One region of the Anaerostipes sp. CAG:276 genome, then DNA from elsewhere that is predicted to be linked to it. Evidence: riboswitches for the same ligand, from Rfam matches in the RefSeq annotation. Region 1 holds a riboswitch; each other region holds the start of a gene.

The links. A riboswitch is a leader RNA that binds a small molecule or an ion and turns the genes downstream of it on or off. The one in region 1 is predicted to bind cyclic di-GMP.
Region 2: it holds a riboswitch for cyclic di-GMP, as region 1 does, so the genes downstream of both, QVP35_RS06505 (hypothetical protein) here and QVP35_RS00920 (MSCRAMM family protein) in region 1, are expected to answer to the same signal.
Region 3: it holds a riboswitch for cyclic di-GMP, as region 1 does, so the genes downstream of both, QVP35_RS03900 (hypothetical protein) here and QVP35_RS00920 (MSCRAMM family protein) in region 1, are expected to answer to the same signal.

What each region holds. Positions count from the first base shown of each region.
Region 1 covers NZ_FR889171.1:3,481-15,128, reverse strand. The annotation lists gene QVP35_RS00940 (DUF885 domain-containing protein) at 1-1,010, shown strand, start outside; gene QVP35_RS00935 (phosphoenolpyruvate carboxykinase (ATP)) at 1,064-2,731, shown strand; gene QVP35_RS00930 (MarR family winged helix-turn-helix transcriptional regulator) at 2,752-3,189, shown strand; gene QVP35_RS00925 (nucleoside recognition domain-containing protein) at 3,224-3,697, opposite strand; gene QVP35_RS00920 (MSCRAMM family protein) at 3,894-7,973, opposite strand; cyclic di-GMP riboswitch class I at 8,055-8,147, opposite strand; gene QVP35_RS00915 (hypothetical protein) at 8,196-8,777, opposite strand; gene QVP35_RS00910 (AbrB/MazE/SpoVT family DNA-binding domain-containing protein) at 8,919-9,182, shown strand; gene rsmI (16S rRNA (cytidine(1402)-2'-O)-methyltransferase) at 9,243-10,091, opposite strand; gene QVP35_RS00900 (tRNA1(Val) (adenine(37)-N6)-methyltransferase) at 10,092-10,844, opposite strand; gene QVP35_RS00895 (PSP1 domain-containing protein) at 10,834-11,648, opposite strand, start outside.
Region 2 covers NZ_FR889182.1:167,114-178,761, forward strand. The annotation lists gene QVP35_RS06500 (Ig-like domain-containing protein) at 159-2,261, opposite strand; gene QVP35_RS06505 (hypothetical protein) at 2,224-2,706, opposite strand; cyclic di-GMP riboswitch class I at 2,981-3,066, opposite strand; gene QVP35_RS06510 (DMT family transporter) at 3,165-4,061, opposite strand; gene QVP35_RS06515 (P-II family nitrogen regulator) at 4,279-4,617, shown strand; gene QVP35_RS06520 (ammonium transporter) at 4,740-5,978, shown strand; gene QVP35_RS06525 (InlB B-repeat-containing protein) at 6,278-8,899, opposite strand; gene QVP35_RS06530 (hypothetical protein) at 8,988-9,290, opposite strand; gene QVP35_RS06535 (DUF1189 family protein) at 9,441-10,226, opposite strand; gene QVP35_RS06540 (DJ-1 family glyoxalase III) at 10,229-10,783, opposite strand; gene QVP35_RS06545 (alanine/glycine:cation symporter family protein) at 10,788-11,648, opposite strand, start outside.
Region 3 covers NZ_FR889179.1:8-7,108, reverse strand. The annotation lists gene QVP35_RS03910 (DNA-directed RNA polymerase subunit alpha) at 1-766, shown strand, start outside; gene QVP35_RS03905 (bL17 family ribosomal protein) at 840-1,376, shown strand; gene QVP35_RS03900 (hypothetical protein) at 1,535-4,225, opposite strand; cyclic di-GMP riboswitch class I at 4,402-4,486, opposite strand; gene QVP35_RS03895 (energy-coupling factor transporter ATPase) at 4,612-5,463, shown strand; gene QVP35_RS03890 (energy-coupling factor transporter ATPase) at 5,448-6,311, shown strand; partial or broken gene QVP35_RS03885 (energy-coupling factor transporter transmembrane component T family protein) at 6,304-7,101, shown strand, end outside.

The sequences.
Region 1 (11,648 bases):
AAGTGATTCCGGCCTATGAGAATCTGTACAGTGATTTGAAAAATCTGAAAGGAAACGGAAAGAACAACCAGGGCTATGCCCATTTCAAAAATGGGAAGTCCTATTATTCTGCTCTGGCCTCCTATAAAACCGGCTCTGACAAGACCGTTCCTCAGATGATCAAGGCCACCGAAGCACACCTTCGTTACCTTCAAACAGAGATGACAGAGATCATAAAAGAAGATCCCTCCATCTACCATGCTTTTTTAGATTTGGATCTGAATAAATATTCAAGCAGAAAACCATCGAAAATTCTGTCACAGCTGAAGCAGAAAATAAAAGATAAGTATCCTGCAGCAGCCGAAGTGGAGTGTGACATCAAATATGTCCATTCTTCTCTGGAAGAAAACTCAAGCCCGGCTTTTTACATGATTCCTGCCATCGATGACTATAAGAAAAATGTCATTTACATCAATAAGGCGCAGACCGGCCAGGAATCCCTGTATCCGACGCTGGCTCATGAGGGCTATCCGGGACATTTGTATCAAACCACTTATTTCCACAGCAAAAAAGAACATCCGATCCGTTATATTCTGGATTATCCGGGATACAGCGAAGGCTGGGCCACCTACGTGGAGATGGACTCTTACAGTTACCTCGATATGAAGCAGGAACTTGAGCCATTAAAGAAGCTTCTGCCGGACAATTATCTGTACAATATGGCCTTAAGTGCCAGAGTGGATATGGGTGTTAACTATGAAGGATGGAGTGCTGACGAGGCAGTCAAATATATGCAGCAGTACGGAACCATCAGTACCTCCAGTATGAAAGCCCTTTACCGCTATGTCATCCAGAATCCGGCCAATTACTTATGCTACTACATCGGTTATCTGGAGTTCATGGAATTAAAAGATTATTATAAAGAGAAATCTGGAAATGCTTATGATGAAAAAGTTTTTCATAAAATCATATTAGATGCCGGACCTAACAGCTTTCGTATACTCAGACAGCGCATCGACGAAAACCTGTAAATCCGGGTACGATCTTTGTACCTGCAAAACACATAAGTTTAGGAGGAAAGATTATGTCAACAAAAGCACGCTACACCCATGACGAAATTGGAAAAGGAAAACCGGGATTCTCAAAGACCCGCTCCATCATTGAGGCCGCATTTTACGGCAACAACGTCATTGAGGTTGTAAACCTGAAGCAGGCATATGAGCTTGCTAAAAATTCTCCGGGAACCATTGTTACCGACATGCCGGTCTACCGCGGAGAAGAGTTCGGCCTGAAAAAAGACACAAAAGTTCTGCTGTTCAACGACGGCTCCGTTACCGGACGCTGTGCGGCAGCCAGAAGGATCGCGGGAAGTCCGAACGTGGATACTAACGATCTGGATTTAAAAGTGATGGATGCGATCTACGATACACGCAAAAAGACCATGTACCACGCAGAAGTCTATATCGGCTTAGACCCTGAATTTATGGTTAAGGCACATCTTCTGATTCCGGAGGGAGAGGAAAACATCCTGTACTCCTGGATGCTGAACTTCCAGTATGAGTCTGATGAATACAATAAAATGTATAAAAAGTCCCGTGCCATCGGCAGCGAGTCTGATATTTATATTTTCTCTGATCCTCAATGGAGCCATCCGGAACATCCGCTTGGGCTTACTTACTTCAACACCCAGACCAACTGTGCAGCTTTGCTTGGAATGCGCTATTTTGGAGAACATAAGAAAGGTACTCTTACCATCGCCTGGGCGATTGCCAATAGAAACGGCTACGCTTCCTGCCACGGCGGACAGAAAGAATATCGTTTAAGTCCGAACCACAGTTATGTTGCATCTTTCTTTGGCCTGTCCGGTTCAGGAAAATCAACACTGACTCACGCCGTACACAATAATAAATATGATATCACCGTCCTCCACGACGATGCCTTTATCATCAACACCGAAACCGGCTCTTCCATCGCTATGGAGCCTACTTATTTTGACAAGACCTCAGACTACCCGACCGGGTGCGAAGACAACAGGTATCTCCTCACAGCACAGAACTGTTCTGCCACGAGAGATGACAAAGGAGATGTTGTCCTTGTCACTGAAGACATCCGGAACGGCAACGGCCGGGCTATCAAGTCAAAACTCTGGTCTCCAAACCGTGTAGACAAGATTGAATCTCCAGTTAACGGCATTTTCTGGATTATGAAAGATCCTACCATTCCGCCGATCATCAAAGTCAACGGTTCACATTTGGCTGCAGTCATGGGCGCTACCCTCGCCACAAAGCGTACTAACGCAGAACGCCTGGCGCCTGGAGTAGACCCGAACCGTCTGGTCGTGGAACCATATGCAAACCCGTTCCGTACTTATCCTCTTGTGGATGATTACAACAAGTTCCGTTCCCTTGTAAAGGACCGCCATGTAGAATGTTATATCTTAAATACCGGCGACTTTATGGGCAAGGATATCACTCCTGGTGTTACTTTGTCTGTATTAGAACAGATCGTTGAGGGCAATGCCCAATTAAAACCTTGGGGACCGTTCAGCAACATGGAAACGATCGAAGTGGAAGGATATGTCCCTGATTTTGATGATGAGACTTATGTCAATACCCTGAAAGCAAGAATGACAGAACGTCTGAACTTCATCTTTGAAAAGGATACACAGGACGGCGGATACAATGCTCTTCCTACTGAGGCAAAAGAGGCTCTGGCTAAAGTAATCAGCGAAGCGCACAACCATGTAAAATAAAAGTGAGGTGAATTCTTACCGTGACCAAAGAGCAGCTGAATGACATTGTGGTAAACCTTTTCCATGAAATATCTTATCAGGAGGAAAAGGCGGTCATCACAGAGGAGTTCAAAGACATTTCCAACAAAGAACTGCATATCATCGACGCGATCGGAACCGGCAGTCCGAAGAATATGTCTTCCATCGCAAAGGCCCTGAACATCACGGTAGGTACGCTGACCATCGCCATAAACAGTCTTTTAAAAAAAGGCTATGTAATCCGCAGGCGCGGAGAGCAGGACCGCAGAATCGTTTATATATCCCTCTCTGACAAAGGAAAGGAAGCCTTTGACCATCACAGTCAGTTTCACCGCGCGATGCTTGAAGATGTACTTTCCCGATTAGACGAAGAGGAAGAACGCCTTCTGATACGGATCATGGAATATTTCCGGGATTACTATGAGACAAAAAACAATTAAAAACGGGGGCTGGAAATCTTTCCAGCCCCCGTTTTTAATGCATCCCGGTGAGAAATACACTGGCCATTACTCCTGCGAAGGTTGCCAGAAGAGCACCTGCCAGGGTGTATCTGGTCTTTTTGATATGTACGGCCGAGAAATAGATAGACATTGTATAAAAACATGTCTCGGTAGAACTTAAAATAATTGATGACATGACTCCCTGAGCTGAGTCAGGGCCAAAGTTCTTAAAAATATCCAAAAGGAATCCAGTAGCTGCCGAAGATGAAAACAGCTTTGCAAAGATTACCGGAAGCACGTCCTTGGGAATCTTTAAAAGCTGTCCCACCGGACTCAATACGGATACAAGAAGATCCAGCGCTCCGGACGTCCTGAAAATCTGCACAGCTAAAAACAGTGCAATCAGGGTAGGGGCAATTTCCATGACTACCTTAAATCCATCCTGGACTCCTTCCAGAAACGGCTGATACATTTCTTTTTTTGAAATCATTCCATACAAAAGTATCATGAATAAAATTAAAGGGATAATAATGCCGGACAGCGAAACAATCACAGTCACACCCGCCTTATTACTTTATATTACAATATATACATGCATCCTCGTCCTATATGCCAAAAACAGGTAAGATTGATAGAACTCATTATAATAAAAAAGGATACCAGAAACAAATCGTGCTTTCCTGGTATCCTTAGATTATTTTTGGTTACTTCTTATATTTTTTTCTGAGAAGCAGCAGTACGGCACCTGCCGCACACACAGCCACTATGGCGTAAACAGCTGTATGTGAACTGTCTCCGGTTCTGGAAACCCTTGATTCAGTCACCGATTTGCTGGAAGCTTCAGAAGTTTTGACAGTTTCACTGTCCTCTCTGTAGTAAGAATCTTCATCCTCAGGTTCTTCATATGTTGTCGTGGTTGTTGTCTCACTTGTGCTAGATTCTTCTTCATCATCTCCACCGTAATATGGATCTTCCGGTGAAGGCTCATCATACATTTCCACAGTCTGCAGTTCTCCCCCTGCATTCACTGTAAACCTCACATCCTCTGCAAGTTCGTAGCCAAACGGTGCTTCTGTCTCCCTTAAAATATATTCTTCTCCGGGAATAAGCTTTCCTGTGACCGCGTGTGCCTCCTCTTCAGATGTCCACTCTTCAACGATCAATTCTGATCCGTCTTCCTGAATCTGAATGATCTGAAGCTCAGCTCCTGCCAGCGCTTTCTTCGTCGCTGCATCCAGCTTGATGACAGAAACTTTTGTAGGTACATTTTCAGCTTCGACAACTACCGGTGTCTCTGCTGCCTGATCGTTAATTCTGAATTCATATTTGGTCTCCGCATCCAGATTGTAGCCTTCCGGCGCTTTTGTTTCCTGGAAATAATAAGTTCCGAGCCTCAGATAGTCAAATCTGATCTGACCCTGTGCATCGGTCTTAAGTCCCTGAGCCACTAACTCTCCGTCTGCCTTGTACAGGCTGAATTCTGCTCCTTCAAGAGTCTGGGCGTCTTCGCTGCTCACCTTTTTAAGGAGAACGGAACCTCGTTTTGCTTCATTTGTAATTGTAAAACCAAAGTTCAGAGTTCCATTTTCATCTAATGAGAAAGTGTAGTCTCTTCCGTCAAACTGAACCTGTACTCTGTCGGATTCTTTCTCCCCGATCACTAGTTTGTGCTCCGCTGCGTCCAGTACATAATCGTTCAGAGCCTTTGTCTCTTTCAGATAATAGGTGTTGCCGTATTTTAATCCTGCATCGAAAGCAATCCTTCCCTTGTTATCTGTTTTCATAACACTTCCAACTTCATTCTTATTATGGTCATAAAGCTGAAATTCAACATTTTCCAAGGGAGCATTATCTTCTGCATCTGTTTTGTTTAAGATAAAACGAATGTTATCACCTGTCAGGCCGCTGTTCATTCCGCTTAATATCAATGGGACACTGCCGCTGGTTACCTTGGTCTCTTTGGCACTCGCATCAAAGGTAACGGTGTTTTTAATATTTCCTGTGGCAGATGTGACATCTGTGATAAATAAGACTTTAAACTGGTGAGTTAAATCCAGTCCATCCGGGAATGTAAACACAATCTTACCTGAAACATCATCATAATCTGAATCCATTCCGGAAATCTCTTTATTGTTTGCCGTCACATCGATCAGCTTTACAGATCCCTCTCTGTAAGTCAGCCCCGGCTGAAGCTGATCTGTAATTTCGGCCTTCTGTTTCGTAATTACCGCATGGTTTTTATTTACATTTACGGTCCACTCTACATAATTTCCTTTTTTATAAGAAGTGGTTTTTTCTACATCTGGCGTATAGCTTACATTTACTTCAGCTTTTGCTGTCAGCTCTGTTTTAAACTCGTCTGCCCGTACACTCACTTCATTGACTGCACTTACCTTTTCTGGTTTTGTCTCAGCCTTTGTCTCATCGGTAACGGTACTCAGTGTCATGTCATTTTTGTCTGTCGGAAGCATTTGTTCCGGGAAGTAAATAATGATACTATCACCGCTGACCTCATAGTAAGGCTGATCTGCACTCTTCTCTGTCCCAAGAACTTTATCTCCGTATTTAAGGCTTCCCTCTACGAGTCTGTGGCCTTCCGGAAGCTTCTCTGTGACAACCATGTTATGAATGTAAATGCCCTTTGACCTGAGCCAGATCGTCCAGTTGAATTCATCTTTGCTGCTGTTATAACTTCCCTTCTTGGAAACGAAAGTCTGGATATTTACAGAACCTGTTCCCGTAATATCCTGTTTGTTACCATCCCATTCGAGAAACACATGGTTTTTAAAAGAAACAGCCGGTGAGTTCCCATTTGCATTCTGAGTGAACTGAAGGGCTCCGCCCTTAATCCTTGTTGTATATGTGATCGTGCATTTGTTTTTTCCAAGATCCTTTATAGTAAAAATTAATTCGTTTCCATTTACCTGCACATTTTTTTCATTCTTGCCCTTATAATTAGCATTAAAAGATCCGGCAATGTATTCAAGCCCTTCCGGAAGCACATCTTTAAACTGAATGTCTCCATTCACTGTTTTGGTTGGATTGTTATTGACAGTGACTGTCCATTTTATGGTATTGTCATCTTCAACTCTTGCAAAGGCTCCTGACTTTGTAAGTCCCAGCTTTCCTTTCTGATATCCGCTTCCCCAGCTGGAATCCTCATAATCAGAAATGCTTACATGGTTTCCAACCGTCATGACTGCAGTATTTCTTACACTTCCTTTTTTTACAGCCGCCTCGGTATCCAGCCAGATCTTATAATTGACATAGACAAAGTTATTGTTGTACTTTGGATCAAGTGTTACTTTAAATTCTCGTGTTGCCGTATCATACGTATATTCATTTTCACCCGGTGTACTTCCTGCTGCCTTTGTAAGTTTCACTGCATTGCCGCTGCCATATTTCACTGTGAGCTGTCCTTCTGTCTCCATCAGTGAGGTTCCTTCTGGAAGCTTATCTGTAAATGTAACCGGCAGTTCTCTGCCCGCTGTATCGTACCAACCTTTCAGCTGAAAGCCAAGATACGGCTTCTTTGCATCGTCATCATATCCTATATTATTGGATGCATTTTTATCTTTCCAAAATGCATATCTTACCACCCGGACTGAAGCATCGGCTGAAGCTTCACCTTTACTGTCCCCTGTCTTAATTGTTACAGTATTAGCTGCAATGGCAGACATATCTTTTGCACCATTGGACTTATAATCTGATTCAAAAAATTCATCCGTAAGCTTTGTTTTGTAAGTTAATGTATGGGAACCATTGCTGATCTTTCCGAACTTATAGTTCCATCCATTGTCAGTTAGTTCCGGATCGGCAGTTTTTGTTCCGTCTAACTCCACGGAACCTTTTACAAAGACTTGTTTTTTATCAAACGTATCTATCAGGGTGTATCCTTCCAGATTATTGTCTCCCTTATCCGGTGTGGCAATGACCGTCCATGTGATGGTCTGGTCTTCTCTGTTCAGCGTTCCCTTTTTCGCTACTTCAGGGCTTTTCTTTTCCACTTCCGGTTTAAAGTCAGTCTGATACTCCTGCCCGAATCCCTCAAGTTGTCCCAGATCGAAAATAATTGTCTCTTCTTTTAACTGATCTGCGTCCACGCTGCAGCTAATCTCCATGAACCCTTCAATATTAGATTGAGTCAGCGTTTTTGGAAATTTTACTGTGATGGTTGCATTGTTGTTTACGGTCCAGTTCGGAACTTCCTCTACAGCGCCTGCCTGTTGCTTATTTAATTTCTGCGCAGCGCCGCTGAGACCATCTAACTGGAACACGTTCGGCATTTTCAGAATATAAGTGGATCCTCCCTGAATGGTTTCCTTATTCGGAATTTTGAACTCATATCTGATGATCACATTGCTGTCTTTTGTGACAGGATGAGACTCCGTGAACGGATTTCCTAAATGGTCTGTAAATGCAAATTTAGTTAAGTATTTGGTGAAATCGCCGTTTGTCACCACAGGATCTGATCCCTGTTTTACGGACTTTACGGCTGTTTTTTTCTGAATTGCTGTGACAGATGCAGTGCTCTCGGCCTTTGCGGCTTCTGTATTACTCTCTGTTGCGGCCTTTTGCTCTGTTGTGACAGATTCTGTGGCCATTGCAGCTGTTTCCTCAGTTGCTAAAGAAGCCTCTGTTGTAGAAGTGATCTGTTCTGATGCAGTTTCTGTTTCCGCCTCCTGTGCATGGACATTGGTGAACGCACCATTCCCTGCGATAAATGATATCGTCAGCACAAAAGCCGCAAGAACTGCAAGACTTTTTCTTACCTTTTTACTCATTTTCATACCCCCATTTATTATTTGAAACAAAAAAGACTGAGTATCCAACGGATTCTCAATCTACACATAAATAATAATTTATGAGGCAGCTGGCTGGCACGATCATACTCCCTATACGATATAGCCCCTTTAGCTTTGCGTCACTGCCTTTCGGCAGCTTTGCCTATTTATTTTACTCTTTCTAAACCTATATTCTCATCATATACAAATTGTCTCTAAAAATCAAGTGCTTTTCTGAAATTTCTCGATGATCTTTGCAAAGAGAATTCCTACGATCGTGGAACAAAAGGTTGCAACAATGGCCGGCGCAACAATCGCGGTCGGATTCACACTTCCGTACTGGCTTCGGAATACGATGATGTTGACCGGAATCAGCTGTAAAGATGAAATGTTAAGAATCAGAAACATACACATTTCCCTGGTGGCGACACCTTTGTGCGGATTGATCCTGTCAAGGGCCTTCATTGCCTTGATCCCTGACGGTGTTGCGGCCCATCCAAGTCCCAGAAGATTAGCCACGATATTCGTGCTGATGTATTCCTTTGCCTCCTTATCCCTCAACCTCGGAAACAGAAGCTTTAAAAAGGGCGCTATGAGTCTCTCAAGCTTTTTTACAAGGCCTAAGGAGACTGCAACGTTCATAATCCCGGACCATACCCCCACGACCCCGAACATCAGGATACAGAGTTGTACAGCTTCCTTAGAAGAATCCAGAATCGTGTCTGATACGGCATTCAGATTACCGTTTATACTTCCTATTAATATACCTGCTAAGATTAAAATACTCCATATATAATTGATCAAAGAAAAACTCCTTTTTCGTTCTTAGTGTATCCTATTCTTTTCCCCATAAGAATATGCTTCAAAGCCCGGATTTGACAAGCTTTGTGAGGTATGATATTGTTAGGTATAGTAGTTTACTAATTTGCAAGGAGGGAAGCGAATATGAAGAGTACAGGTATTGTAAGAAAGCTTGATGAGCTGGGACGTATTACTTTACCAATTGAGTTAAGACGTAATCTGGATGTGAATGAGAGGGATCCCCTTGAGATCTTCGTTGACGAAGATACGATCATATTGAAAAAGTACAATCCAGCAGACATCTTTACTGGCGAAATGGATGATCTCGTTGAGTACAAAGGCAAGAAAGTGTCAAAAAGTTCTATCATTGAATTGGCGAAACTTGCTGGTTTAAATGTTGCAGAATAAAGCAGTGGGATATAGTGAAAGGACATATGCTGGATGATATGTCCTTTTTTTGATGTTATTTTATTTCTTATACCGGAGAAGCTCCTGATAAATATCTCTTTTTCCTACTCCGCGGTCTTTGGCCACCAGTTTCATAGCCTCTTTTTGTGAGAGGCCTTTCCCTAAATAGCGTTCCATATGCTCCATCAAATCGAGTTCCTGAAACTGCTCCTGGCTCTCCTTTTTCAGTTCCTCCAATGTTCTTCCCTGAATGATCAGAACACACTCACCCTTTGCCGGATGTTCGGTATAATAGGAGATGACCTCTTCCATCTCAGAAACAAATACCGTTTCATGCTTCTTTGTCAGTTCCCTGCAGACCGTCATTTTCCTATTCCCCATCGTGCTGTAAAGTTCCTCCAAAGTCTTTAACAGCCTGTGGGGAGCCTCATACAAAATAATCGTCCGTGTTTCATCCTTCAGCTGTTCTAAGATCATGACGCGCTCTTTTTTATCTGGCGGCAGAAATGCTTCAAAACAGAATCTTCTGGTTGGCTGCCCTGAAATAATCAGTCCATTGATCAGGGCACATGCACCCGGCAGGGACGTTACCTGAATGCCGTTTTCATGACACTGTCTCACCAGTTCTTCTCCCGGATCTGAAATGCCCGGTGTTCCTGCATCCGTAATCAGTGCAATGTTTTTTCCATCCTCCAGAAGCTTTACAAGATAACGGGCTTTTTCTACACGGTTGTACTCGTGATAGCTCGTCATCTTTGTCTTAATATCAAAGTGATTTAAAAGCTTAATGCTGTGCCGTGTGTCTTCCGCAGCGATCAAATCTACAGCTTTTAACGTTTCCAGTGTCCGGAATGTAATGTCCTCCAGATTGCCGATAGGCGTTGCACATAAATATAATTTCCCTGCCATTTAAACCTCCTCTGGTTTCCATCCATAAATTTTATAAATTTCTTCCGTATACTGTCCGGGCTTTTCATAGATGATCAAAGGCGGTTCGACCTTCATCCTGGACTTCCCTCCTTTTACTGCTTCCAGCAAAAAAATATTGGATTCTTTTTCCCTGTAAGGATAAACAAACCGGATTCTTTTGGGCTCCAGTCCGTCATTGCTCAAACAGTTAAGGATCTCAGAAAGACGATAGCTTCTGTGAACCAAAAACAAACTTCCGCTGTGTTTTAAAAGGACTCTGGCAGCACCGGAAATATCCCGGAATCTGCACAGGATCTCATGTCTTGCAATGGCTTTCACATCATTTGAATTCCTGAAGCCATGATCATGCACCATATAAGGCGGATTTGAAGTAATGACATCAAAGCTGTCATGTGAAAAAATCGCAGAAGCCTTCGTAATATCACCTTCTACGATCTCTATCTTTTCTTCCAGCCCGTTTAATGCAGCACTTCTTGCTGCCATCTCGGCCATCTCACTCTGGATTTCCAGCCCGGTAAAATGTCTTCCGGGCGTCTTGGCTTCCATGAGGATCGGAAGAATCCCAGTTCCTGTGCCAAGATCCAGCACATTACCGTTTTTCTTCACTTTGACAAAAGAGGACAGTAGAACCGCGTCCATTCCAAAACAGAAACCGTCTTTTTTCTGGATGATCTGATATCCCTTTATACCCAGATCATCCAATCGCTCTCCGTCTCCAAGTTTAGCTCTCATGATTCTTGTGGCTGCCCTTTCCCCGTCTTTTTCTCGCATTTTTCGGATGATAATTCAAATCATCCAGCTTGTACTCCACGATTTCCTTATCGCCGTTGTCATCTTCTACGATCAGCTTCACATTTTGTCTGAGTATATTGACCCGCTGCACTTCGCCAGTGCGGCCGTCCGATGTTTTCACTGCATCTCCGATGTTCGGCAGTTTCTTGTTCAGGTATTCGTATGTCTCCTGCTCATTTTTCAGACAGCACATCAGTCGCCCGCAGACCCCTGAAATCTTAGTGGGATTCAGAGACAGGCTCTGTTCCTTTGCCATCTTAATGGAGACCGGAATGAATTCCGACAGATAAGAACTGCAGCACAGTGCCCGTCCGCAGATTCCAATCCCGCCGAGCATCTTTGCCTCATCTCTCACACCGATCTGGCGCAGTTCGATTCTTGTTCTGAAAATAGATGCCAGGTCTTTCACCAATTCACGAAAATCCACACGGCCGTCCGCGGTAAAGTAAAACAGGACTTTATTGTTGTCAAACGTATACTCGGTAGCTACCAGTTTCATCTCCAGTTTGTGCTCCCGGATCTTCTGTGAACAGATAGAGAAAGCTTCCTTCTCTTTCTTCAGATTTTCCAGTGCTGCATCTTTATCTTCTCTGGTTGCAATCCGAAGAACCGGTTTTAACTCGTCAGAGACGGCTTCCTTGTCCACTTTCTTTTTGTCCGTTACAACTCTGCCGTATTCCACGCCGCGGGCAGTTTCCACAATCACATGGTCTCCCTGTTTTATGTCAAACTTTTTTGGATCAA
Region 2 (11,648 bases), on a different contig from region 1:
GCTTATTTTGTCATATTTTCAAGTGATTATCGAATTATTTTTATGACATTATATTCTTAGGCTATTTTTGAGTTTATAATAATTATGAATTATAAACCAAGGAAAGGGAGTCACATTGCGAACTCCCCTTCCTATTTTTTATCATATCAGAGCATCTTTCAAAAGTTGTAAATTGGTTGTAAAAATTCTTCCTGCTGTCTGGAAAAACGCATGCGATAAGGAAATTTAACAGAAATAGAAACTCCTGCTGTGATACTTGCCGTACCCGGTGATACTGCCGTTACATTTCCTTTATCGTCTACATCTGCCACAGAAATATCGGAGGAAGTCCACTGATATCCGCAGTCTGCATCGAATGGCAGAGCCCGGGCCTTCAGCTGAAAAGTTTCTCCAGCAATCAGTTCTTTCGCATTTGGACTCAAAATTATACTTGAAGCCTTTACATGATAGGACAGCAGGTCACTGCATGATATATCACTGTCTGAATACTCACCAGTATCAGAAACCGCCTGGACAGCCGCCTTGTACCCGCCTTTTCCATATCTGCTCAAATCTTTGGAACAATCCAGGCTCTCTGTACTGCTCTCTTCGTCTGTAAGAATCTCTTCGTCTCCTTTGAAAACTGTGACCAGATACCTGGATGCCCCGGGAACTTTTTCCCACGTAAGTTCACCGAATCCTTTTTCATCCCAAGTAATCTTTCTGGGCGCATCCAGCTGCGGGGCTTCCTTCAATGTTCCGATATATTTTTTGCCGCTTTTTTGGACAGGCAGCACATACCCCTTGGTATTTTTTAGCCTGACCCTGGAAATCTCAGTATTTCCAACAAAAGAATCTGCCGTCACATAAATACCCTCGGATATCATTCCCTGTTTTGGAAGAACTGTGATTGAAACCTGAGGATCAAAATCTTTAACAGTAATCTGGCTTCCGCTGGTGATCTGAAGATTTGCCTCCTGTCCGTCTGTCTCCAGTGATCCTGACTTAATATCTCCATCTACGGTGAAAGATTGTGTTCCTCCTAATATGGTCAGCCAGCCGCTGCTCTCAATGCCTCCTCCTACAAATACAGCATCATTGTTCCACTCTTCCGGTGCCGCATTAATATAGCCCCAGCCGCTGATTTTCCCCTGGATAGATCCTTTATGCAGGATAAGGAATGCCTCCTCATTTTCTCCGTTTATATTCCCGTAAGTGCCGCTGAATATATCTACCTGCTGTCCCGCATCTACAGATTTTATATATCTGATATCAGGCGGAGTCCCCTCCATCGTAAGATTATCTTCAAATACAGCCATATCTGTGTCGATCACAATGCCGTCCTGTCCGGCACACCCCGTAAAGTCCATGGTCAAAAAGCTGAATTCCGTGTATTCTCTGATTGTCAGAGGCTTGCTGACCGTAAGCTTAGCGGGAGCAGATCCGATACCGGAAATTGAAAACGTGTGTCCCGGCAGGGAAAGTTCCAGCGGCTCATCGACTGTCGTGTCTCCCGAGATAATCAAGGATATGTTTTGTTTCCCGTATTTGGCGGCCTCCAGAGCCTTTTGTACAGATGCAAATGCCTGGTCTGCCGACTCCCCGGTATTCCCGTCGTTCCCCGACGTTCCGTTAATAAAATACACACTCTCCTTATTTTTTGGCGCGGCAAACCATCGTTTCCCTGATGACGTCTCCTCTGTGCGCATCTCCCATGCATTCACATCGTTTGAAAACGACAGACGTCCGTCTGAATCTTTTCTCTCCGAAACTACCTGTCCCCTAAACCATGGAGTGATCGTTCCCGAGCCATTTACCGTCCCCTTGACATAAAGATCAGAGCTGATGTCCAGATTGGCGTCTCCCTTCATATTCAGGTTCCCTTCCAGCGTGGTTCCGCCGTTAGCGCCCATCGCCAGAATAGAGCTAAGAGTCACATTTTTAACCTGAAACAGGTTATATGTGTTAAGAGGCGCGGCAATATTCAGCAGGTCAATATTCCGTGCTGCCTCCCTGAGATTCTGTTTTGTATAGATATTTACAACGGATGCCGTGTCCAGCCGGTCGGTCAGGGCATTGTCCCTGATCGTAACCTCTGTTCCTTCCAAAACTTTTGCCCCGTTTTTCCCATAACCGTATATTCCGGCAAAGTTTCCGCCGCCCACATCAATCCTTGCCCTCCGCCCTGAGACTTCTGTGGTGTCCGGACTTCCCGCATAAATATAGGCTTTCTGATTGTCATTTTCATTCACAAAACACTGGACCGTATCGGTCAGGGTCAACGAATATCCATTGACATAAAAAACGCCTGGCCTCCTCATCAACAGAAGTAGTCTCAAGTTTGATCCTGTCAAACTTCAGATCACTCCCCAGAGTTATCCCATAACGGAGAGTCAGAGATACGCTCGGATGTTCTCCCCGGATTGTAAGTTTTTTCTCCTCAGGCGTTGTAACCCCCTTTTGATCCACATAGGAATCAATAATGACAATCGTTCCTCCATCCGCTGCAGCCCGAAACGCCGCATTAATATCATGCAGCGGCTGCTCCTTTGTACTGCCGTCTCCAGACGGATATCCGTCTGATCCAGTCAGATAGACCGTCTTAAGGCCTGATGATTTGACGGTGCTTCCCGCCGCAGATATTTTCACTGTCTGAAACAGCATTGAAAATACCATGACTGCGGCAAGGAAACAAGCTGTGATCCTTCTAAATCCTGTTAAATTCAACTTTGTTCCCCCTCAATATATTTGTATATGTCCCACATAATAATTGGACAAAGTGGCAATCCCACTTCAACTCCCACCCCCCTCATTCTTTGAGGGGTTTGACAACTTTGCGTGCCAGATGCGATTTGACGTAGTCAAATAATTTCCTTGCGCATCTGTGTACAACCCGCGGAGCGTTTGTTATTACTTAGGAAAGACTTTCACGCATTAGCGTGACAAGGTCTTTCCTAAGTAACAAAAAATGCATTGCTGTCCTAAAAACGCAATGCATAAAAACTGCAGCTGGCTGTCATAATCAATAAAATCTTAGACCCTTTAGCTTTGCGCCGCAGGCTTTCACCTGTTTTGCCCAATATGTAATATTCCTTTCTTCTAATATACTTCATCCCAGAAACTGTTACAATGAAAAAGCCGTATGAATACAACATTCATATGGCTTTTTCCGAAAAACATGCTGCCTACTGTTTATTCACTGCAGCAATTCCTCCGCATACAAGAAGAATGGATGCGATATTAACCGCAGTAAAGACGTTTTCTTTTAAAAGCAGGCCGGAAAGCAGTGTTCCGAACACCGGAATCAGCAGATTATAGATGGAAATGGAACTGACCTGATAATGGGATAAAAGCCAGGTCCAGACGCTGAATGCAACAGCAGAAAGGACAGCCATGTAAAGAAGCAGGATCAGTCCGCTTGTTTGGAATGTCAAAGTTCCGTTTCCCGCATATCCAAAAATCAAAAGCAGGCTTCCTCCAAGCAGAAGCTGATATCCGGCGATCAGCATCACATTCATCGTCTGTGCCAGTTTCTTGCTGTAAATGGATGCGAGACTCTGTGACAGTGCTGCCAGCACAATGAATCCTTCTCCATTCCAGGCAAATCCGCCGAGACTCCCTCCTTTCAGATTGATCAGGACGATGCCGGAAAGTCCGACGGCACATCCTATGATTTTCTTCGCCGTCAGCCGGTCGCTCTTAAAGAAGAACGGAGCCAAAACTACCGGAAAGAATGCTGTAAATGAGTTGATAATCGACCCCTTGGCTCCCGTGGTATGCGCAAGTCCCACATAAAAGAAATAATACTGGATTGTCGTCTGAAGAATTCCAAGAGTCAAGAGATGTTTAAATGCCCCTTTTTTCGGCAGTGGCCTCTGTCTTGTCTGAACTCCCAAAACTGCAAGCACCATGAGTCCTGCCGCCGCGAAACGAATGCCTGCAAACAGCAGCTTGCTTCCGATATCGTCTCCCTGTATCTTGAAAATCTCGTAGCCCAATTTTACGCTGGGAAAGGCACTTCCCCATAAAAAAGTGGCAAGCACCGCGAGGGCTGCCATCAATGATTTATTCTTTATTTTCATAAATTCCTCCGCTCCTGATGATTCTTCTATTCTACCATGTTTTACAGACACATTAAGAATGATTTTCATCTGTATTTATTTTTATACAAACCGATTTTTTATTGACAAATGAGTCTTCTGGAGTATAATGGGAACCATTCAAGAACAAAGGCGTTCCGATCAAGAGATTGGAATGCCTTTTTTTCTTAAAATAAAAAAGAGGAGGAATTATATTATGATGAAGAAAGTTGTAGTTGTCATCAAACCCGAGAAGCTCACAGATGTAAAGCATATCCTGGAAGCTCACAAGGTATCCGGACTCATGATCTCCAATATCATGGGCTATGGAAATCAGAAAGGATTTACACAGAAATACAGAGGGAATGAATTGAATTCCAATCTGCTGCCTAAGATCAAAGTAGAATCTGTAATGCCGGAGGAAGTTGTTGAAAAGGTGACAAAAGATATCGTGAACACCGTCCGCACCGGCGAATTCGGAGACGGCAAGATCTTTATCTCACCCGTGGAAGAAGCGATCAGAATCCGTACCGGTGAAACCGGAAAAGACGCTTTATAATCTAATCGGCAGAAATATGAAAACAATAACATACTTACATCATTATCAAAGGGGATAATGCAGCCAGGCCATAAACGGCAGGCACGCATTGTCCCCTTTTTGTCTTAAAGGAGGATATTAATATGGACGTACAGCAGTTATTAAATATTGTATGGACTTGCATCGCAGCTTTCCTTGTCTTCTTCATGCAGGCAGGCTTCGCAATGGTCGAGACAGGTTTTACAAGAGCGAAAAACTCAAGCAACATCATTATGAAAAACTTGATGGACTTTGTCCTCGGTACTCTTTGTTTCTTTGTCATCGGATTTGCTCTGATGTTCGGAGGCAGCAATCCCATCGTCGGCACCACAGGCTTTTTTGATCCGACATCCATTGACCTGCAGCAATTTAAAGATCTTACACCCGGTGTCTTTATGATCTTCCAGACTGTATTCTGTGCCACAGCCGCCACCATCGTTTCCGGCGCCATGGCAGAGCGCACAAAATTTTCTTCCTATCTGATTTACAGTGCGCTGATCAGTCTGATCATTTACCCGATCACCGGACACTGGATTTGGGGCGGCGGATGGCTGGCTGAGTTAGGGTTTCATGATTTTGCAGGTTCCACTGCAGTCCATTCTGTCGGCGGATGGCTGGCACTGGTCGGTGCTGCGACAGTCGGTCCCCGTATCGGAAAATACAAAGCCGACGGAACTCCAAGAGCGATCCCGGCTCATAATATTGCGCTCGGCGCATTAGGAGTCTTTATTTTATGGTTCTGCTGGTTCGGATTTAACTGCGGTTCCACGACTGCTGCCACCGATACTCTCGGTTCCATCGCCATGACCACGAACCTGGCCGCCGCCGCATCCACGTTAGTGGCGCTGGTTATCACCTGGGTGCGTTATGGTAAACCCGATGTTTCCATGACTCTGAACGGTTCCCTTGCCGGCCTCGTAGGTATCACAGCCGGATGTGATGTCGTATCCAACTACGGCGCAATCGCCATCGGTGCCATCTGCGGAGTCGTTGTAGTCGCAGTCATAGAACTGCTTGACAAAAAAATAAAAATTGATGACCCGGTCGGAGCCTGCGGTGTGCATCTGGCCTGCGGCGTAGCAGGAACCCTGCTGACAGCATTCTTCGCAACCGGAGATTCATTAAAACTTATGGATATCACAAGAGGCGCATTCATCAAAGCACAGTTCATCGGTGTCGCTGCCGTTGCCGCTTACTGTATCGTCGGCGGGCTCATCATCTTCCAGGGACTGAAGCATACCATCGGACTTCGGGCTTCCGAGGAAGAAGAAATTGCAGGTATGGATATATCAGAGCATGGTATTTCCGGTTATGCAGATTTCCCACTGAAAAGCGATCATTAATATTAGTGATATAACCGGGGTCCTCTCCCCCGCTTATATAAAAAGCTGGAATTCGACTAGTTTTTACTAACATGACGACTAATCTCTGACAAACTTAAGACATTTCAATGTAACTCTAATATAATACTTCAAGATTGTTTTGCTGAAAACCCCCTGAGGATGTGCTCAGGGGTTTTCTCTCGTTTCATAGGAAAGTTCTGCGGCCTTCCCTATGAAATAAAAACGCTCCGCGGGCTGTACACAGATGCGTATTGAGGTGTTGGGGAGTTGAAGCGGCCTGCCCACTTTGTTCTATTTTATCACTTTGCTTTTTTCATGGTTAGGATCACAAATCCGGCCATGGATGCGGCCGTCAGCAGCAGCATTCCCTGCACCGGCCTTCTGTCTGAAGTCTTTGCCGCGTTTGTCTTTGATGCACTTCCGTTCCTCTTACTGTATTCCCAGTCCGGAGTGTTCTTCTTTTTTGTTTCTCCTCCACTTTCTTTTTTACTGTCTCCCCCCTGCTCTTTCTTTCCGTCTCCTGTCTGTATCTGCTTCTCCGGTGTCTTCTCCCATTTTGCTCTCAGTGTCATGCCATCATGGACTGGTGTTTTGAAGTCCCATTCTTTTTCTGTCCCGTTCTCATCCGTGTAAAACCATCCCGCAAACTCATATCCGTCTTTCTTCGGCTCTTTGGGACGGACCAGGCGGTTCCCGCCTTCCACCGTCTGTACCTCCGGTGTGTAGTCTCCTCCGTTGGGATCAAAGACTACCTGATGTTTTCCGGTCAGCGTTACTTTCACCTGCACCTTTGTGCCGTCCTCCATCGAGAAGGTCATCCCAAACATTCCCGTCTTTCCTGCCTTTTTCGCCTCATTCAGCGCAGTCAGCTGGTTTTTGTCCGCTTTAAGGTCCAGAGTGTCTCCATTTTTGTTCTTTCCCCGGGCCTTACAGAGTTCTATGATCTCTTCTTCTGTAAACGCCTCTCCTCCGGTCTCATGCTCCGCATCGTCAGCCCCGATGGCTGCAGCCGGGTTCTCCGGATCATAGGCTGTCCCGTCACTTCCCTCGTCTGTAAGATACACAGTAACTGCCACTTCGGTTCCGCCCTCTGTCTTTATGGTCAGCGGAAACTCTCCTTTGGCCCCTGCTTTCTTTGCCTGATTGATCTTCTCCACCTGACTGCTGTCAGCCAGGCTGATCTGCCCCTCCGGAAGGGGTTTTCCGTCCTGGTCAAGCCCTGATGCCTTGGTCATGGCCAGCAGCTGCTCTTCTGAGAATGCAGCTCCCCCGGTTTTACTGATCACATCTTTTCCTTTCAGCGTTTCCCCGTTTTCTGGGTTCTCCGTGGTCTGGTCATATTTGACCAGGGTCACGCTGATCACGGCTTTCTCCCCGTCTGCGGTCTCGTAGGTCAGCGGAAAGACCCCGGCCTTCCCCGCTGTCTTTGCATCGTTGATCTTTTTATATTGTTCTGCATTTAAAAGATAGTGCCCGTAGGAGATATTGTTCCCCTCCGGGTCCTTCCCCTTCAGCTCCCCAAGCTTCTTGATCTCTTCTTCTTCAAACGCCTCTCCCCCGGTTTCCTCTTCAAAGTCGTTCGCACCGATCATTGACGTCGGTTTCTCCGGATCGATCTGGGCCGCATCGGTCCCGTCCATTCGAAAGGATACGGTGACCGTAGCCTTAGTTCCATTTGCCGTTGTGAAAGTAAGAGGGAAATCCCCGATCTGCCCTTTCTTCTTTGCCTCGTTGATGGCTTCCAGCTGTGTTTCATCGGCGATGCTCAGCTCATCGGCCGGGAAATATTCACCGTTTTCCTGCTTTCCCGTTACCTTGGTCAGCTGTTTTAGCTGTTCCCCGGTAAACGGTTCTCCGCCGCTCTTGCTGATCAGGTGGTTGGCTCCGATCTGTTCTTTGCTGGTCTTGTCAATGTCATTGGCATCCCGGAACGGTCCGAAATAGACCTTTGTATAAAACCTTCCGACCTTGATATCCGTCGATCCTGAGAAAGGCGTGCCGTCCATGAACGTATAGTCTGTCAATGAAGTACCGTCCTGGATATACCCCTGATAGCCGGTATCCGGAGATGCCTTGACGTTTTTCACCTTGCTGTTTCCTCCGCCGGACCCGATCCCCGGCATACCTCCGGCATCCCCGATGGCCGTGACCACCGTGTCTCCTCCGCTGATGACTACATTTTCTGTCTCTTGAGTTTGAAAAGAGGTAAAAGCATCTAAAGTACCAGACGCACCGATGCCCGGAGCATACTGTCCTCCCGTTGCCTTTACCGTTCCTCCCGTGATCCTGATGCCGTCTACCTTTGTGCCCATCCCGGAACCGATACCGGAGCCATACTGGGTCCCCACAGCGGTTACGTTCCCGCCCGAGATCAGGATATCTTTTGTATAGCCGCCTCTTTCCTGTGCCCGGCAGGCCGCTCCGATCCCTGGACAGTGTGCTCCGGCAGACGCCTCGATGTTGCCTCCTTTGATCGTAAAGTTGACAAACCCGGTCTCGATGGGCTTTGTATCCGGATTGATGGCCACCCGGTAAGTACCCCCGATAGCTCCGGCATGGCTTTTGCTCGGATCTCCTTTTGCGGATAAGGAACCGCAGCTTTCATCACAGCGGTGTCCTTTTTTGTCTTCGTTCTCGCACTGAATCGTCAGGGAGCCATCCATCCCGTCTTTTGTGATCGCATTTCCGTTCTTATACTTGTCAGCCGTACCTCCGGCCTGACTGTACAGACGGTTTTTTCGTACCAGTGTGATGACCACATCGGCATGGGAGACATTGATACAGTCGAGCTTTGTGATATCCACGGTAATGTCCACGTTGTCCAGAGTGATTGCCGTGGTCACTCCAGGCTCTGCCACCAGATGATACTTTGTCGTGGTCCCGGTGATCCAGTATCCCTTTTCGTTCAGGGCATCGTCCACCGCAGTGCCGTTCAGAGTGGCTCCTTTAGAAGTGATGATGATATCTCCTTTGCTGATATCCAGCCTGGTCTGTCCGTTTTCGGCCTTCTTAACATCTAAGCGGGATGATTTCTTTTTTCTGGAAATACCCCCCCCCGATTTCCTGGGAGACTTTTGCTTCTTTCACCCCTTGCTTTTCTGTTATTTCCTGATTTTTCTCACTGGCTGCTGCCGATGCAGACTCTGGCTGTTCCTCTGTCTGTACTCCCGTCTCCTCCTGCAAAGCACTCTCATCAGCCTCAGCAGTTACTGCTTCTTCCGTTCTCTCTGCCGGTGCTGCTGAAACGATTCCTTGTCCCACAGTCAGCAGTGCTGCCAGAATGACAGCAAACCATTGTTTTTTCCTTTTCATCCTGTGATCCCTCCATGATAAATTTTTATGTACTTTCAGACATGTTGCTACGTATGTCAGGTAATGTGAAGAAATAAAAAAGTTAGTTCTATTATGACAAAAAAAGTGCCCCTCCCGGGACACTTTTTCAATAACATTATGATACAGATTCTACTCTTTTGCTTTCCTCTCCACAAGCCCCATCATCATCAGCTGATAGCTCACCAGATATCCGATCATGATCCATATAATTCCTGTGAAGAAAGAAATCCCCGCCGTAAGGCCGATGGTTCCGATCAGTTCACATGGTACCCTGGCATAGATAGACATTTGAAAAATCTTCCCGAATGCCATGGGCTGGTTTCTGGTTTTCATATTCAGAGACACCAGCCAGGAGATCAGCAGACAGTAAAACAAATACTGAAGGACGATTCCTGCATAGACAAAAAGCAGGGAGACAAAGATCAGGAAGTAGACCAATGGAAGCATATTCGCCATATCCTGATTCGTAAATGTGACATTTTTCATGGTGCTGAAATTCTTTGTTATGGTCTGTCCCATGACAGAAGTCTTGACCACCATATTATTCTTTGAAAAATGAACTTCATCGGAATATTTATCATCGAAGTCATCTGCCCCAACGGACTTTTTATTTGAATCTGCCGAGATATGAAGTGCACCCAGGTTGAAATCAACCGCGCGTTCCAGCTTTAATTGTCCGTCTTTCAGTTCAAAGGCTGGCAGCCGGTTCATGACAAAGTTTCTCGGGCCTCCCACACTCACAGCAAATCCTGCCAGATCCATCACCGGTCCAAGCAGAGTGATCACCAGACCCATCAGTAATGTAAATATAGCTACTTTCCATTTTTTCACGTTCAGCAGTTTCTTATACTGCCTCGGTTTGGTGCAGGCAATGTAGAACTGCTCCAAAATGCTTATTTTTTCTGTACTTTGCATTCTTATTTTTCCTCGTATATGATGCTTTCCAACAATTTCTCTTTGGCCTCTGTTCCAAGCAGAAGTTCCGCCAGTTTCCCCGCAAACGGAATGGCAGTTCCCATACCCCGGCTGGTAATCACCCTGCCGTCAACGACAACGGATTCCGTCACATATTCTGCTTCTCCAAGCCCATCCTCCTGACCGGGATAACAGGTCGCTTTCTTTCCGTCTAAAAATCCATACTTTCCAAGCACTGTCGGTGCGGCGCAGATCGCTGCCAGATATTTTCCATTATCATACGCCTTTTTCAAAAGCTTCGCAAGTCCTTCATGCTCTCTCAGCGCGATGGTGCCCGGCATTCCTCCCGGAAGCACGTACATGGCTCCTTCCGGCTCCAGCACTTCGTGGAACATGCAGTCTGCCTCCACTTCGATATGATGGGAGCCTGTGATCATCTTAGAAGGTCCCACAGAAACCATAATCACTTCAATTCCCGCCCGGCGCAGCATGTCTACAACGGTCAGCCCCTCGATCTCTTCAAATCCATCCGCTAAAAATACAAATACCTTATTCATAAGTTCATCGTCCTTTCTTAATCTGTTCAAAACGAAAACATTCTTTTACTACTACTTTATGTAAAACAAGCAGGCATATCAGGTTTGGTACTGCCATCAGCCCGTTCATTGTGTCCGAAAAATTCCATACAAGCTGGAGCGGCACGGTGGCCCCCACAAAGATTACAAAAGAGTATACAACACGGTATAATTTAATATAAGAAGTCTTTTTCACCAGGTATTCCAGCGCTTTCTCTCCGTAATACTCCCATCCTATGATCGTGGAAAAGGCAAACATGACGATCCCCAGACCGACGCATATCTCTCCTGCCGGTCCAAGTGCCTTTTCAAATGCTTTCATCGTCAGCGCCGCTCCGGTGATCAGCTTGCCGTGGGAATCCACGCTTCCGAGCACCCCCGAGGAAGCCACGATGAGGCCTGTAACACTGCATACGACCAGCGTGTCAAAGAACGTCCCCGTCATGTTGATATATCCCTGCCTGGAGGGATGATCCGTCTTAGCCGCTGCCGCAACGATCGGCGCAGAGCCCAGACCTGCCTCGTTGGAAAAGATTCCTCTGGCGATTCCCCACCTCATGGAAGAAAATAATCCTGAGACAATCGTACCTCCGACTCCCCCTGCCACAGCCCTCGGAGAAAGGCCCATTTTGAAGATCATTGCGATCCCCTGCCCGAGATTGGCCCTGTTCATATAGATGACAGCAATGCCCATCACAAAATAAAACACCGCCATCTTCGGTACAAAAAATCCGCACACCCTGCCGATGCTTTTGATCCCTCCGATCAGGATGGACAATGCCAGCAGAGCGATCACAGCTCCGGTCAGCCAGTGGGGAGTCCCCCAAAGGCCTGCCATTGACTCGGC
Region 3 (7,101 bases), on a different contig from region 1:
GTTCAGTTCCGTTCCGGGAGTGAAAGAGGATGTCCCTGAGATCATCATGAACATCAAGTCCCTGGCGATTAAGAATAACAGTTCTACGGACGAACCAAAACAGGCCTTTATTGAGTGCTCCGGAAGCGGTGTCGTGACTGCCGGTGACATCAAGGCTGACAGTGATATCGAGATTTTAAATCCTGATATGGTCATCGCGACATTGAGCGGAGATGACGCACATCTGGATATGGAACTTACGATCACAAAAGGCCGCGGTTATGTCGGTGCCGACAAAGCAGACAAGGAAGGCAACTCTATCGATGAGATTGCAGTCGATGCAATCTATACTCCGGTAGAGCGTGTGAATCTAAAGGTGGAAAATACCCGTGTGGGACAGGTGACAGACTACGATAAACTTACTTTGGATGTCTTTACAAACGGAACCCTTTCACCGGACGAGGCGGTCAGCCTCGCTGCCAAAGTATTGTGCGAACATCTGAACCTGTTCGTAGATCTCTCCGAGAATGCCAAGACAGCAGAAGTCATGGTTGAAAAGGAAGATGACGAGAAAGAAAAGGTTCTGGAGATGAGCATTGATGAACTGGAATTATCCGTTCGCTCTTATAACTGCCTGAAGAGAGCAGGAATCAATACTGTGGAAGAACTGACCAACAAGACTTCAGAAGATATGATGAAGGTCCGCAACTTAGGACGTAAATCATTGGAAGAAGTTCTTGCGAAATTAAATGAACTTGGATTGGCATTAAATTCAGGGGATGAATAAGAAATCATAAAAAGACCCGCCTAGGCTGAAGGTATGAAGTAAGCATGGCGAAAAATCACAGGAGGTCATTATAATGGCAAAATACAGAAAATTAGGAAGAACATCTTCTCAGAGAAAAGCATTACTGCGTTCACAGGTAACCGATCTTTTATACAGAGGAAAGATCGTTACAACTGAAGCAAAGGCAAAAGAGATCCGCAAGATCGCTGAGAAATTGATCGCAATGGCAGTCAGAGAAAAAGACAACTTTGAGACAGTCACTGTTGACGCTAAAGTAGCAAAGAAAGACAGCGACGGAAAACGTGTCAAAGAAGTTGTTGACGGAAAGAAAGTCACTGTATATGAGACAGTGAAAAAAGAGATCACAAAGGATATGCCTTCCCGTCTTCATGCCAGAAGACAGATGTTAAAGGTATTATATCCGGTAAAAGAAGTTCCGACAGAGCTTGCAGGCAAAAAAGCCAACACAAAGACTGTTGATCTTACAGAAAAGTTATTTAACGAATATGCACCGAAGTATGCCGATAGAAATGGTGGGTATACAAGGATCGTAAAGATCGCACAGCGTAAAGGTGACGGTGCCTTAGAAGTATTGATCGAATTAGTATAATAAGAGCCATATTTTGAAAAAGAAGCAGATTTTATCCTGCTTCTTTTTTTGCCATGAATTTTGGGCCGGAGACGCTTTCTATAAATTCTCAGTACCATCAAATCAAAAACGGATGAAATCGTGTAAATATAATTTCATCCGTTTTTTGAATTGCTTTTTTATAATTCTGTGCGCTTTTTAAGTAGGAAGCTGCCGCAGATCAGGCTTCCGGAAAGGATCAGAAGTAGAGAAGGGAAACTGCGGTGTGTATCGGCTGTATTGGCCGTACTGCCGACGTAGCCCTGTCCTTTGGAATCTGATTTAGAGATTTTTTTATTGGACGCGGTTTTTTGTACAATGTCTTTTTTTCCTATAGCAGTTTTGCTGAGGGAAGTATTCTTTTTATTAGAGGTATTCTTATCTCCTCCGGCAGAAGTTGTATTGACAGCAGATTCTGAGGCTGCAGCAGCCTGGTCCTTATATACAAGGGTATAAACAGAAAACCGGTCGGTCTCGACTGTTACCTTGTCAGGCTCTGTACTTAAATTGTTCAGAGTGTCAGCACTGTAGATTCCGTCGGATTCTTCGTGGATGCGGATCACCTGGAACTGTCTGTTTTCTTTTCGGTATTCTTCCGGGACCTCAAAGGTTAGCCTTAATGGTGAGGCTAAGGTATGGATACTCTCCGGCACATCGTCAATTACCTTCATGAGATTGAGATCCAGGATGACAGCAGGCTGAGTCTGGGTGCGGTGCATTTCCTTCTCTAGGAGTTTGCTGATATCTGTAGGCGGATCAGATACGGGAGAAGAATTCAGGACAATTTCTATACTGCTTCCGGTGTTTATTTTTTCCCGGTCTTCCTGCGTCAGAAAATGGTCTGCATCGCTGTTTTCCAAGGCCACCCCAGGGGCTTCCGGGGGCTGCTGTACGGCGATGGAGCCGGAAGGTGTATTATAAGAAGCAATCTTCCAGAACGCAGAGTCCGCTGTTTCATTGTAGTTTAAAGTTCCGTTTCTCAGTGCAAACCAATTTTGTTCTGCACCGCTGCCATGGAACGTCACTGCAGTTTTTCCGGCTGAAAGTCCTGTAACTTTTAAAAGTGTCGGGACACCGTCAGATTTTGGTTCAAAGGAACTGACTGTAATCGGATGGCTTACTGATAAAGTATCAAAATGAGCAATACCGTCAAAAGTTGATGCGCTGTCTTTTATGATAAGATCAGATCCTGTTTTGCAGGACAGGGAATTTCCCTTGAGCAAAAGGCCTCCCCAGAGAAATTCTGTTTTACTGTTGGTGACGGTCATAGCGGCCTGTGAGGACTCTGTCAGACTCCTGGAACTCTTGTCATCCACTTCACCGACTAAGATGTAGTCGCCGTAGTACATGGTTCCTTCATATTCGCTTCCCTTTACATTTTCGAGGGAAAAAGAAATTTTTCCAGATTTGGCGGAACCTCCGCTGATGGATTCTCCGCCTCCCACAATAGTGCCTACGATTTCACTGTCTTTGTAAAGGGTAGAGCAGGTACCTTTTACATCTGCGCTGGAGCCCTGACCTGAAGCCTGACCGCCGGTGTGAAAAGCAGCGGCTGCCAGATTGCCGAACTGTTCCTGTACCGGAGAGACAGAATTGACTACATTCAGTGTAACAGAACCGTTTACATCAGCAGAACCTCCGCCGGAAGCGGTACCCCCTGCAGTTACATAGCCGTATATACTGGAACAGTTGGTCAGATTGGCAGTGATACTGCCGGAAACATCGGCGCAGGCATGATTACTCGCATCCCCGCCGCCGTGGAAGATCATGACTTCATTTCCGCTTCCTGCAAAGGAAGAGGTGATGGAGCCGCAGCTTGCATGAGCGTTGGCTCCGCTGGCATAACCGCCCGAATATACTTCACGGATGTCTACACTTTTCATTGTACAGGAAACAGAACCAGATACATCTGCGGAGGCTTTACCGTCCCCGTTTGCTGTGGCATAGCCGCCTCCGCGCAGAGAATATGTCCTGCTCGTGACACTTATGTTTACTGAGGCTACATCCGCTGAGGCATTATATGCTCCGGTGGTATACGCATAGCCGCCTCCGTATAGGTTGCCATGGTTGCTGGACGGGACAGAGGGAATGTCAACAGTAACAGATCCGGATACATTGGCACTGGCATTTCCCTTGGATGCATTGGCATATCCTCCTCCATACACTGAAGAAGCATTCACAGTACCTGAGACTTTAATGGAGACATTTCCACTTAGATCCGCATTTCCGGTACCATCGGAAAAACCTCCTCCATATATTCTGGACACCTGTACATTTTGGATGTCAATCGTTACATTTCCTTTTGCGGGTTTATTTTTTCCTCCGCCATAGATTGTAAAACCGCTCGTAACCGATGTGTCAGACAGACGGGAATTACCGGAGGCATCAAAGACATAGGCTTTGCCGTCGGAATCCTTCTTGATCACGATGGAAGTGCCCTGAGCATAGAGTGTACTGCCTTCGATCATGATTTCCTGATCACTTGCAGCAGTTTTTTTCATTTTCACGTCTTTTTCAGATACTCCTTCATTGGAAATTTTGGCTGCAGCTGAGTTTTGGGAATCTGTCGTCTCTTTCTTTGAGGTCTCGGTAACCTCTGGTTCAGGCGCTGCAGTTGTCTGCTGACTTTCGGCTGTCTCTGTCGGCCTGTCAGCAGATGCAGGTTTTTCTTCCTCAGATGCAGCCACATTCTCTGAAGAGGATGCCGCCTGAAGGTCCTTCTTTGCTTCCAGCGGTTCCTCCGCTGCATAACTTAAGTTGCCCAGAGTTGCAAGGCCGAGTGCAAGAAATATTGCGGTTAGCCACGCAGCAGGCTTTTTCAAGCGTTTCATAGTAATCTCCCCCTTATTTGATATGTTGTCATGATACTAAAATAAAAAACTCCGGCGGTATCCTGCCGGAGTCGATTTTATCTTAAAAAATGCAACGTAAGTCAAACTGCATAGAAAATATGCAGTACAAAATCCATCGAGAGGGCTATGAAAGTACAATAGTCCCGTAGGTAAAATGGAGCAACCAGCTGCCGTACCAGTAAATGGTTTAGGCCCTTGGCTTTGCGTCACCGGATTTCCCCGGTTTTGCCAAAATATAAAGACCATTTTAAGCGGTGCTTATTTCTACCCTAAGTATATGGTCTAACAGTAGGAATGTCAATGAATACCTATTGTTTCCAGAGAATTTTATTGATATAATGGAGCATATGTCAAAGGAGAAACCAATGTCAATATTACAGATCAAAGATTTAATTCATCAATATATAACGTATGGGGAGAAGGAAGAGGAAACTCAGACAATAAATGCCGTAAATGGTGTGGATATGTCGGTGGAAAAAGGGGAGTTCATTGCCATTCTTGGACACAACGGCTCCGGCAAATCTTCCCTGGCAAAACATATCAACGGACTGCTGCAGCCCACATCCGGCTCTGTTTGTTTAAAGGGTATGGATACAAGAGACCATGAAAAGCTCCTGAAGATCCGCCAAAGTGCAGGCATTGTATTTCAAAACCCGGACAACCAGATTGTCGGTTCTGTAGTAGAAGAAGATGTAGCCTTCGGCCCGGAAAATATCGGCGTTCCCACAAAAGACATCTGGAGTCGCGTGGCAGGGGCACTGGAGGGCGTCGGGATGACCGCTTACCGCAGTGCAAGCCCCAATCATTTATCCGGCGGACAGAAACAGCGCATAGCCATTGCAGGGATCATGGCTATGGAACCGGAGTGTATTATCTTGGACGAGCCCACCGCGATGCTGGATCCTAAGGGAAGGCAGGATGTTTTGTCCCTGTCCAGGGAACTAAACAAAGAAAAAGAGATCACGATCATTTTAATCACACATGATATGGAAGAGGTACTGTTGGCTGACAAAGTGTTTGTCATGGATCAGGGAAAGGTCGTAATGAGCGGAACGCCAAAGGAAGTGTTTGCCCATGTTAAGGAGCTGAAAGGGTACGGGCTTGAAGTTCCGTTTGCCACAGAGCTTGCTTACGAGCTTAAAAAGGAGGGTATCAGGCTTTCTGATGCGATAACGACAAGGGAAGAACTGGTGGAAGAGTTATGTCAATTAGTTTAGAAAAAGTAAGTTATATATATGAAGATAATTCGGATATAAAGAAGCCCGCGCTGATCGATATAGATTTAGAGATCGGAGAGGGAGAATTTATCGGCATCATCGGACACACGGGATCGGGTAAGTCTACGCTGATCCAGCATCTGAACGGTCTCATGGAACCTACAAAAGGAAGGGTGTATTTTGAGGGAAAGAATATCCACGATGACAATTATGATATCAAGAGCCTCCGGGGAAAGGTCGGCCTGTGTTTTCAGTATCCGGAACACCAGCTGTTTGAGACAACCATACTGGAGGATGTCTGTTTCGGCCCTATGAACTTTGGGGCATCCAAAGAAGAAGCTGTCAAAGCCGCGAAGGAGGCACTCAAAGACGTGGGGATCTCAGAAGAACTGTTCGGAAAGTCGCCGTTTGAACTGTCCGGAGGACAGAAGCGCAGAGTAGCTATCGCAGGCATTCTGGCAATGAAGCCTGAATATTTTATTCTGGATGAACCGACCGCCGGTCTGGACCCTGAGGGAAGGGTACAGCTTTTAGAACTGCTGAAGCGTCTCAATCAGGAACAGGGTATCACGATCATACTTGTATCCCACAGTATGGAAGACATTGCATCCTATGTAGACAGGATGATCGTCATGAACCGTGGGCGGCTGGAATTTGACGGGGATAAGGAAGAGGTGTTTTCCCATCAGGAAGAACTGGAGCAGATGGGACTGTCCGTACCGTTTTTCAGACTCCTGGCCAATGATCTGAAAGAAAAAGGATTTCCTGTTGAGGGAGAGATCCTGACTCTTGAAGATGCCAGGAGGGCAATCCTAAAAACATTAAAGAAGGAACAAACATATGATTAAAGACATCACCATAGGACAATATTACAGATCAGATTCTATTCTTCACCGGCTGGACCCGAGGGTAAAGCTGGTGGGGACATTGATTTTTGTCATAACCTTGTTTTTCTCAAAGTCCCCGCTGACTTATGCGGCTTCTCTGCTGTTTTTGGCTTTGATGATCGGCCTTTCCACTGTACCCCTTTCTTTTATTGTCAGGGGGCTGAAAGCCGTTGGCGTTATTTTGCTTTTTTCCGTTGTCATCAATATTTTCTTCATACCGGGGGAGGCGATCGTACATTTCGGGGTTATCAGGATCACCAAAGAAGGAGTCATCACAGCCGTTTATCTGGGCACAAGGCTGGTGATGCTTGTATTGGGCACTTCCCTTATGACCTTTACGACCACACCCAACGAACTCACAGACGGGCTCGAAAAGTCCCTGGGATTTTTGAAGCTGATCAAAATTCCTGTGCATGAGATTGCGATGATGATGTCGATTGCCCTAAGATTTATCCCGATCCTCACAGAGGAGCTGGACAAGATCATGAAGGCCCAGACTGCAAGGGGAGTGGATTTTAAAAATGGAAGTTTTCTGCACCGGATGAAGAGCATGGTGCCGATCGTAGTGCCGCTGTTTGTGGCGGCGGTAAGGAGAGCCAATGACCTGGCCCTGGCCATGGAATCCAGGTGCTACCACGGAGGGGACGGACGGACGAAGATGAAGCCTCTCAAATACTGCAGAAGAGACCTGCTGGCCTATCTGTTTTTGGCTTTGTTTTTGGCACTGATGATTTACCTGGGATTTTTCTGT